Regions from separate parts of the Bradyrhizobium sp. CCBAU 53340 genome, predicted to be linked through region 1. Evidence: riboswitches for the same ligand, from Rfam matches in the RefSeq annotation. Region 1 holds a riboswitch; the other holds the start of a gene.

Region 1 (4,730 bases):
CCCGCGTACCGAAACCATGATCTCGGTCCCGCCTTATCTCGACAATATGCGGGTGGTGGCACAAGAACATGATATCCCGCTGTTCGACCGTTTCGCGATGATGCGGCAGTGGAATGATCAGGGTCAGTTCGACCTGTTCAGCCCCTCTCGCGGCCCCGAGCTCGCGAAGCAGGTCCATGATTGCATCGGCCGCGCGTTGGCGCAGTTCGTGATCGACGCCGCCCATCTGGGACCGGCCGAGCAGCAAAATTGAGGTCTAGTGTTAATGAGTTCTCTCCGCCCTTTTGCCCCGCCGACATGGCTGGCCGCGTCCGCAGCGGCGGCGCTGCTGATGCTGACGCCTGTGGCGCAGGCGCCTGCGCGCGCGCAAGCAGCCCAGGCGACCCCGGCTCCGCAGCAGGCCGCTGATCCCGCCCCGGCACCACAGTCCCAGACCACCGCCGTCGCAACCGGCCAGCCGACAGGCGAGCGGCCCGGTCTCACCTCGCGCGCCATCGACAAGGTGAAGCAGGTCGCGAAATCTGCCAGCGATATTTTCAGCCGCGTGCCTTGCCTGTCGCCGAAAGGCGTGTCGAAGACCATGGGCTCGCTGCCGCATGTCGCGAACAAGCTCGTTGCCGGCAAGCCCGTCGTGATCGTTGCGTTCGGCTCGTCGTCCACCGCGGGCTTCGGCGCGAGCTCGCCCGATTTCAACTATCCGAACCGTCTCGCCGCGCAGCTGCGCCGGCAATATCCGACCGCCGATATCACCGTCATCAATGCCGGCGTCGGCGGTGAGGATGCGCCCGAGATGATGAAGCGCCTCCAGAAGGAGGTGATCGACGTGCACCCGGATCTGGTGATCTGGCAGGTCGGCACCAACGCCGTGTTACGCAATCTCGATCCCGGCGACACCGCCAAGATGGTCGAGGACGGCATCACCCGCATCCAGGCCGCCGGCGATGCCGACGTCGTGCTGGTGGACCCGCAATATTCTCCGCGCGTCACCGAGCGTCCCGAGAGCGCAGGCAAGATGGTGAAGCTGCTCGGCAAGGTCGCCCAGCTTCGCCACGTCGGCATCTTCCCGCGCTTCGAGGTGATGCGCGACTGGCACGAGAAGCAGGCGCTTCCGGTCGAGAGCTTCGTCATCGCCGACGGCCTGCACATGAACGATTGGGGCTATGCCTGCTTTGCCCAGCTGCTCGGCGACGACATCATTCGTTCCGTCGGCCAGATCAAGCTCGGCGTCAATGTGCCCGCTGATGTGAGAACGTATCGGCCGATGTAGGCACCGCTTCACCCTCCCCTAGAGGGCCCTAGAGGGGGAGGGTCGATCGCGCGCAGCGCGAGCGGGGTGGGGTGATCTCTCCACTCGGGCAGCGCTTGATGCGGAGGCACCGTCACCCCACCCCGCTACGCATTTTCGCGTCGCTCAATGCGTAGCGACCCTCCCCCTCCAGGGGAGGGTAAGGATGATCACGCCTTCTCCAGCGCCGCCGTCAGATCCTCGATCAGATCATCCGCATGCTCGAGCCCTGCAGAGAAGCGGATGAATCCCTCGCTGATGCCAAGCGCAGCTCGATCCTCCGGCTTCAGCCGCTGATGCGTCGTCGTCGCCGGATGCGTGACGAGGCTCTTGGCGTCGCCGAGATTGTTCGAGATCTTGGCAAGCTTGAGCTCGTTGAGCACGCGGAACGCAGCCGCCTTGCCGCCCTTGACCTCGAAGCCGACCAGCGTCGAGCCGCCGCGCATCTGCTTCTTCACCAGCGCTGCCTGCGGATGATCCTCGCGACCGGGATAGACCAGCCGCGCAATCTTGGGATGGCTCGCCAGCACGTCGGCGATGCGCGCCGCAGTGTCGGTCTGCGCGCGCACGCGCACACCTAACGTTTCCAGGCCCTTGAGCAGGACCCAGGCGTTGAACGGCGAGATCGACGGGCCGGTCTGGCGCATGAAGTTATGAATGTGCTCAGCGATGAAGGCTTCCGAGGACAGGATGATGCCGCCGAGGCAGCGGCCCTGACCGTCGATGTGCTTGGTCGCGGAGTAGACGACGACATCGGCGCCGAGCGCGAGCGGGCTCTGCCAGATCGGCGTTGCGAACACGTTGTCAACGACGAGCCGCGCGCCGCCCTTGTGCGCGATCTCGGCAATGGCGGGAATGTCGAGCACGTCGAGCGTCGGATTGGTCGGGCTCTCCAGGAAGAACGTCTTGGTGTTGGGCTTCACGGCGCGTTGCCATGCATCGAGATTGGCGCCATCGACCAGCGTGGTCTCGATGCCGTAGCGCGGCAAGAGATCCTGAACGACGTAGAGGCACGAGCCGAACAGCGCGCGCGAGGCCACGACATGATCGCCGGCTTTCAGCGGCGCCAGGATCGCCGTCGTCACCGCGGCCATCCCCGTCGCTGCCGAGCGCGCGGCTTCGGCGCCTTCGAGCTCGATCATGCGGCGCTCGAACATCGCGATCGTCGGGTTGGAGTAGCGCGAATAGATGAAGCCGGGGTCCTCGCCCTTGAACCGCGCCTCGCACTCCTCGGCGCTGTTGTAGACATAGCCCTGGGTCAGAAACAGCGCCTCCGACGTCTCGCCATATTGCGAGCGCAGGGTGCCGGAATGGACCAGGCGGGTTTCGGGGCGGTAGTTGGCAGGCGACTTCGACATAGGACCCTCCGAGATGACCGTCTCGTCGAAAACGGTCACAAAAAAACCGGCCTGGATATCTCCACGGGCCGGGATCACAGAGGTCCCCGGCCTGTTTAGCGACTTATTTAACGTGGCTGCAAGCCGGCCGGCTCAAATCACCACGGGATAAGTGATGCTCATATTCCGCAATGCCCTTTCCGTCAAGGCGTCCATCGGATAGCCGTAAAAGGCTCGTATGTCCCGCCAGTCCGGATGTACTTGACCCCTGATGAGGATCCCCGGTTGACGTTCACGGTTGCCGCCGACGCCAATGGTATCCTGCCCGACCGCATGATCGCGGCGATGGCGGAAGAGGGCCTCATCCTGCCCGCCTATGACTTTGTCGAAAGCCAGATCCAGCCGGCGAGCCTCGATCTGCGCCTCGGCGATATCGCCTATCGCGTGCGTGCGAGCTTCCTGCCTGGTCCCGGCGCGACCGTCGCCGAGCGCATCGACCGGTTGAAGCTGCACGAGTTCAGCCTCGCCGACGGCGCAGTGCTGGAGACCAACTGCGTTTACATCGTGCCGCTGCTCGAGAGCCTGGCGCTGCCGCCGGAGATCGTCGCGGCCGCGAACCCCAAGAGCTCGACCGGCCGTCTCGACGTGTTCACGCGCGTGATCGCCGACGGCACCCGCCGCTTCGACATGATCGGCGCCGGCTATCACGGCCCGCTCTATGCCGAGATCAGCCCGAAGACGTTTCCGGTCCTGGTGCGCGAAGGCTCACGCCTCAGCCAGGTGCGCTTCCGCACCGGCGATGCCATCCTCAATGCCGACGAACTCGACGCGCTGCATGCGTCCGAGCGTCTCGTCGACATCGACGATGCCGATCTCGCCGGCGGCGTCGCCGTCTCCGTCGATCTCTCCGGCGAGAAGGGCAGTGGCTTCGTCGGCTACCGCGCCAAGCGCCACACCGGCGTGGTCGATGTCGATCGTCGCTCCGGCTATGCGGTGGAAGATTTCTGGGAGCCGATCTCGGCCCGGCCCGACGGCAGCCTGATTCTCGATCCCGGCGAGTTCTACATCCTCGCCTCCAAGGAAGCCGTGCAGGTCCCGCCCGACTACGCCGCGGAGATGGTGCCGTTCGATCCGCTCGTCGGCGAATTCCGTGTGCATTACGCCGGCTTCTTCGATCCCGGCTTCGGCTATGCCGGCGCCGGCGGGCAAGGCGCGCGCGCCGTGCTGGAAGTTCGCTCGCGCGAAGTGCCGTTCATCCTCGAGCACGGCCAGATCGTCGGCCGCCTGGTCTACGAGAAGATGCTGGCCCGCCCCGACGCTATGTACGGCCAGCGTATCGGTTCCAACTACCAGGCGCAGGGCCTGAAGCTGAGCAAGCATTTCCGGGTGTAGTATTAGCCCCACCCTCCGCCGTCATGCCCCGGCTCGGCCGGGGCATCCAGTACGCTGCAGCCTCTCGATTGATCGCCACTCTCTCGGAGTACTGGATCGCCCGATCAAGTCGGGCGATGACATCGAATGTGTGTCAGGATATGCAAGATCCAACGAGGTCTCGACATGACCGATCCTTCCCAACTCGACGCAAACATCCTCGACGCTGTCGCCGACGCGCTGATCTATGCCGATCGCTCCGGCACCATCACGCGCTGGAACCGTGCATCAACCGCGCTGTTCGGCTTCACCGCAGCGGACGCGCTTGGCCAGAATCTCGATCTGATCATTCCCGAACATTTGCGAGCCGCCCACTGGAGGGGCTTTGAGGCCGCGCTCGCCAGCGGCAGCATGAAACTTGCGGGCCGGCCGACGCTGACCCGCGCTCTGCACAAGAGCGGGCGCAAGCTCTACATCGAAATGACTTTCGCGTTGGTGCGTGACGCCGGCGGCAACGTGCAGGGATCGGTTGCAATGGCGCGCGACGTCACCGAGCGCGTCGAGCGCGAGCGGGCAGCGAAGGCATCGCAAACTTCGTGATGCGGAATTGACCTGATGTCGTGCAGGGCCTCCTGCGCGCGCATCATGTTGCCTGTCATTCGGCGCGGTGACACACTCGATCAAAACAACGATCGGGAGCGAAGCATGACCACCATAGACGCCGCGCAAGAAGCGCA
Region 2 (4,730 bases), 300 kb from region 1:
CGGCTACACGCCGTCCGACGTGCCTGCTGGCGAGGTCTACACCTACAAGCATTTCTACACCGACGCACTCGCCGTGCTCGATCACCTCGGAATCGCGCGCGCGCATCTCGTCGGCCTGTCGATGGGCGCATACTCGTCGCTTCAGATCGGATTGAACGCGCCACAGCGTGCGCTGTCGATGACGCTCGCCGGCGTCGGCTCCGGCTCGGAGCTCGAGAATTTGGAGGCGTGGCGCAAGCAGTGCCGCGCCAATGCCGAGCAGTTCGAGACGCTGGGTTCTGCCGAAGTCGCAAAGGCCACGCGCGAGGCGCCGAGCCGGATTCCCTTCCTGGTGAAAGACCCGCGCGGTCATGCCGATTTCTACGCCGCGCTGGCGCGGCACAACGCCAAGGGATCGGCCAACACGATGCGGGGCTTCCAGGGCGGCCGCCCCTCGATCTACACGCTGACGGATGCGATCCAGAAGGTGGCAACGCCCGCGCTGATCATCTGCGGTGACGAGGACGATCCGTGCATCGGCGCCAGCCTGTTCCTGAAGAAGCATTTGCCGGCGGCAGGCCTCGCGATGTTTCCGAAGTCCGGCCATGTGCTCAACCTCGAAGAGCCAGCGTTGTTCAATGAGACAGTGGAGCGGTTCATCAGGCTGGCCGAAGCCGGGCGATGGCCGGTGCGGGATCCGCGGTTGGTGGCGGCGGGCTAGGCTGAGCTCTCGCACCAGACTCCGCTGTCATTCCCCGCGAAGGCGGGGAATCCAGTACGCCGTGGCCTCTCGATTCAATCACGACCGTCTCGGAGTACTGGATCGCCCGGTCAAGCCGGGCGATGACAGTTGAATGTGTGGCGCACATCTGCCTCATACTCCGTCATTGCGAGCGTAGCGAAGCAATCCAGACTGTCTCCGCGGAAAGATCCTGATTGCTTCGTCGCAAGGGCTCCTCGCAATGACGGCCTTGATACAGTCGCGTAGCCCGGATGGAGCGAAAGCAAAATCCCGGATTCTTGAATGCTGCACGATTGCACCGGATTGCGCTGCGCACTATCCGGGCTGTGGGCTAAATCTCTTCGACTCGTAGCGGCACAACTGTCTCGGCTTCATGATTTCTTCCGGACCAGTTGCCCCATACGACTTTGGCGTCGAAACGCCTGCCGCGACAGAGAACACTTATCACGTCGCCCACAACCGGCGCAGCATCTTGAGAATAATTTTCATCGCGACTAAGTTCTTTCTCAGTCACGAGCTCTCCTGACTTGAGAAGAATGCGTTTGACCCAATACGCCACACTCAATCCTCTTGCTCATCCACCAGTCGCTTAGCCCTTATGGAGCGAAAGCGAATCCGGGCTACAACTGCTTTCTCCGTCATTGCGAGCAGCGAAGCAATCCAGACTGTCTCCGCCGAGGGATCCTGGATTGTTTCGCTGCGCTCGCAATGACGGCGGCCTCATCTCCCCCCGCCCCGGCTCAGCAGAAACACCCCCTGCTCACCGAACAGATTCCACACCCACCAGGGCAGCCGCAGCCGCAGCGGACGGCCATAGAGGTCGAGCGCCTCGGCGCGCTCCATCTTGACGTGGATTTCGTCGCAGAGCTCGACGAAATCCTTGATGGTGCAGAAATGGATGTTGGCGGTGTCGTACCAGCTCGCCGGCAGGTTCTCCGTGCGCGGCATGTGGCCGCCGATCAGGAGCTGGAGGCGCATCCGCCAGAAGCCGAAATTGGGAAATGTGACGATGGCGCGGCGGCCGATGCGCAGCAGATTTTCCAGCACGACCTTGGGCTGGCGCGTCGCCTGCAGCGTCTGCGACAGGATCACGTAATCGAAGGCGTCGTCGGGATAGTTGACGAGGTCGGTGTCCGCATCGCCCTGCACCACCGCGAGCCCCTTTGCCACGCAGCGATTGACGCCCTCGCGCGACAATTCGATGCCGCGGCCGTCGATGCCGCGGGTCTCCAAGAGCTGAAGCAGATCGCCCTCGCCGCAGCCGACGTCGAGCACCTTTGAGCCCGGCTTGACCATCTCGGCCACCAGCAGATGGTCGGCGCGATAGTTTCCCGATTGCGTGGTCACGATGCCGTTGAACGGCAGCACTTCTTGCGCGGACATGTCAGCCGTCCTTGTTCGTGAGCCCGCGCGCCTTGCCGGCCGATTGCAGGAAGGCGCGCGAGATGTCGAAGAATTCGGGCACGTCGAGCAGGAAGGCATCATGGCCGCGATCGGTCTCGATCTCGGCGAACGACACCCGCGCGCTCGACGCATTCAGCGCATGCACCAGCGCGCGCGATTCCGAGGTCGGGAACAGCCAGTCGCTGGTGAAGGAGACCACGCAGAAGCGCGTCTCGATCCCCGCGAACGCCTTCGCCAGCACGCCGCCATGGTCGGCGGCGATGTCGAAATAGTCCATCGCGCGGGTCAGATAGAGATAGGAGTTGGCATCGAACCGCTCGACGAAGGACGAGCCCTGATAACGCAGATAGGACTCGACCTGGAAATCGGCGTCGAACGAGAAGGTCGGGAGCTCGCGATCCTGCATGCGCCGGCCGAACTTGCGATGCAGCGCCGCGTCCGAGAGATAGGTGATGTGCGCGGCCATGCGCGCGACCGCGAGGCCACGGTGCGGATGGATGCCCTGGTCGGCATAGGCGCCATTGTGCCAGTCGGGATCGGCCATCACGGCCTGGCGGCCGAGCTCGTGGAAGGCGATGTTCTGCGCCGAGTGCCGCGTCGAACAGGCGATCGCCAGCGCGGAGTAGACGCGCGCAGGGTACGCCGCGGTCCATTGCAGCACTTGCATGCCGCCCATCGAGCCGCCGACGACGGCGAACAGCGTGTCGATGCCGAGGCGGTCGATCAGCATCGCCTGCGCGCGCACCATGTCGGGGATGGTGATGACAGGAAAATCCAGGCCCCACACCTTGCCGGTGGCGGGATTGATCGAGGCCGGACCGGTCGAGCCCATGCAGCCGCCGATCACGTTGGAGCAGATGATGAAGTACCTGGCGGGATCGAGCGGCCGGCCCGGGCCAACCAGCGTCTCCCACCAGCCGGACTTGCCGGTGACCGGATGCACATTGGCGACGTGCTGATCGCCGGTCAGCGCATGGCAGATCAGCACCGCGTTGGAGCGATCGGCATTGAGCTCGCCATAGGTCTTGTAGGCGATCTGGAACGGGGTGAGGTCGATGCCGCAATCGAGCCGCAGCGGCTGGTCGGCGCCGAACCGCGCGACTTCCGAACTCGGATGATCGACCTCATGCGACCGATCGTCGGCACTGATCGCAGGACTGGGTACGGACTTGACGCCAACCATCTCTGACCATCGACCTCGTTTGCGATCGGACTTTCCGATCGCGACTGACATCAGGCCATGAAAAACCCGGCCTGAACAATAGGTTCGGCCGGGATCGGAAGCGTCCCCGGCCTGTTTAGCGAGTTTTTTAACGTGGCTGCAAGCCGGCCGGCTCAAATGACCACGGAACGGGCAAAAACCTACTGGTTTGGGCTGATTTCGTCAAGTCACGGTCCGGATTAACCAAATTGGCCCTTCAGTTGGCAACCCTGAGGGACGTCATTTCTCTTTGCTTTCGCCGCCATGACTGCCTAATCAGGACATTCCCCGCAGCTCTCAGCAGCCTGTCAGATATGTCCCAACGTCCGCCCGCGCCACCATCGCTCCAGGAATTGCGCAAGGAGATCGACGCGATCGACGAGGCCATGCATCGCCTGTTGATGCAGCGCGGCGACATCATCGACCGCCTGATCCAGGTGAAGCAGACCCAGGAGGTCGGCTCGGCGTTCCGGCCCGCGCGCGAGGCCTCGATGATGCGCGAGATCGTGCAGCGTCATCGCGGCATCCTGCCGCTCGACACGGTCGAGAGCATCTGGCGCGTCATCATCTCGACCTTCACCTATGTCCAGGCGCCGTTCTCCGTGCATGCCGACATCTCGGCGAGCGAGCCGGCGATGCGCGATTCCGTACGTTTCCATTTCGGCTTCACGGTGCCTTACGTCGCGCATTTCAGTGCGCAGGCGGCCGTCGAGGCCGTGGCGAAATCCAAGGGTGACCTCGCGCTGGTCTCGGCGACCTCGAGCCGCACACCATGGTGGCTCGAGCTGGAAGCGGTAGGAGCGCCGAAGATCATCGCGCGCATGCCCTTCGTCGAGCGCGCCGACCATCCGGCGTCGCTGCCGGTGTTCGCGATCTCGCGCGTCGCCGACAGCGCCGTGGTGACGGAGGTCGAGACCTTCAGCGTGCGCGTGTCGGGATGGAATGCCGAGGTCGCGCGGGCGCTGTCGCCGCTCGCCGACATCGTGGCTGTGCCCGATACCGCCTTCGACGGGGCCGCGCTGCTGGTCTCGGTTACATCAGACACCAGCATCGACAAGATCAAGGCTGCCCTGATCGAAGCGGGGGCCTCGGTACGCTCCACGGCCCTCGTCGGCAGCCACGCAACGCGCTATACGGTGCCCCCGACAGGGCCGAAATCGTAAATCGCGTTCCGCCTAAAGCTACTTCCGGAGTTGAAGATGTCCCGCCCCGTGCCGAATCCCGGCATTCTCGATATTGCGCCCTACACGCCCGGCAAGAGTCCGGTCGCGGAGCCCGGCCGCAAGGTGTTCAAGCTCTCGGCCAACGAGACGCCGTTCGGACCCTCGCCCAAGGCGATCGAGGCCTTCAAGCACGTCGCGGATCATCTGGAGGACTATCCTGAGGGAACCTCGCGCGTGCTGC

Evidence for each region. Region 1 has a riboswitch for S-adenosylmethionine ahead of XH89_RS35435 (O-succinylhomoserine sulfhydrylase). Riboswitches for the same ligand answer to the same signal wherever they lie in the genome.
Region 2: linked by a shared signal. The riboswitch ahead of XH89_RS33970 (homoserine O-acetyltransferase) and the one ahead of XH89_RS35435 (O-succinylhomoserine sulfhydrylase) in region 1 are both predicted to bind S-adenosylmethionine.

The regions. Positions count from the first base shown of each region.
Region 1 is NZ_CP030055.1:7,467,386-7,472,115, reverse strand. It holds gene XH89_RS35445 (SGNH/GDSL hydrolase family protein) at 1-253, shown strand, start outside; gene XH89_RS35440 (SGNH/GDSL hydrolase family protein) at 266-1,267, shown strand; gene XH89_RS35435 (O-succinylhomoserine sulfhydrylase) at 1,456-2,643, opposite strand; SAM riboswitch at 2,718-2,797, opposite strand; gene XH89_RS35430 (2'-deoxycytidine 5'-triphosphate deaminase) at 2,878-4,014, shown strand; gene XH89_RS35425 (PAS domain S-box protein) at 4,180-4,593, shown strand; gene XH89_RS35420 (hypothetical protein) at 4,699-4,730, shown strand, end outside.
Region 2 is NZ_CP030055.1:7,167,067-7,171,796, forward strand. It holds gene XH89_RS33955 (alpha/beta fold hydrolase) at 1-700, shown strand, start outside; gene XH89_RS33960 (hypothetical protein) at 1,053-1,235, opposite strand; gene metW (methionine biosynthesis protein MetW) at 1,442-2,104, opposite strand; gene XH89_RS33970 (homoserine O-acetyltransferase) at 2,106-3,308, opposite strand; SAM riboswitch at 3,403-3,482, opposite strand; gene XH89_RS33975 (chorismate mutase) at 3,641-4,489, shown strand; gene hisC (histidinol-phosphate transaminase) at 4,526-4,730, shown strand, end outside.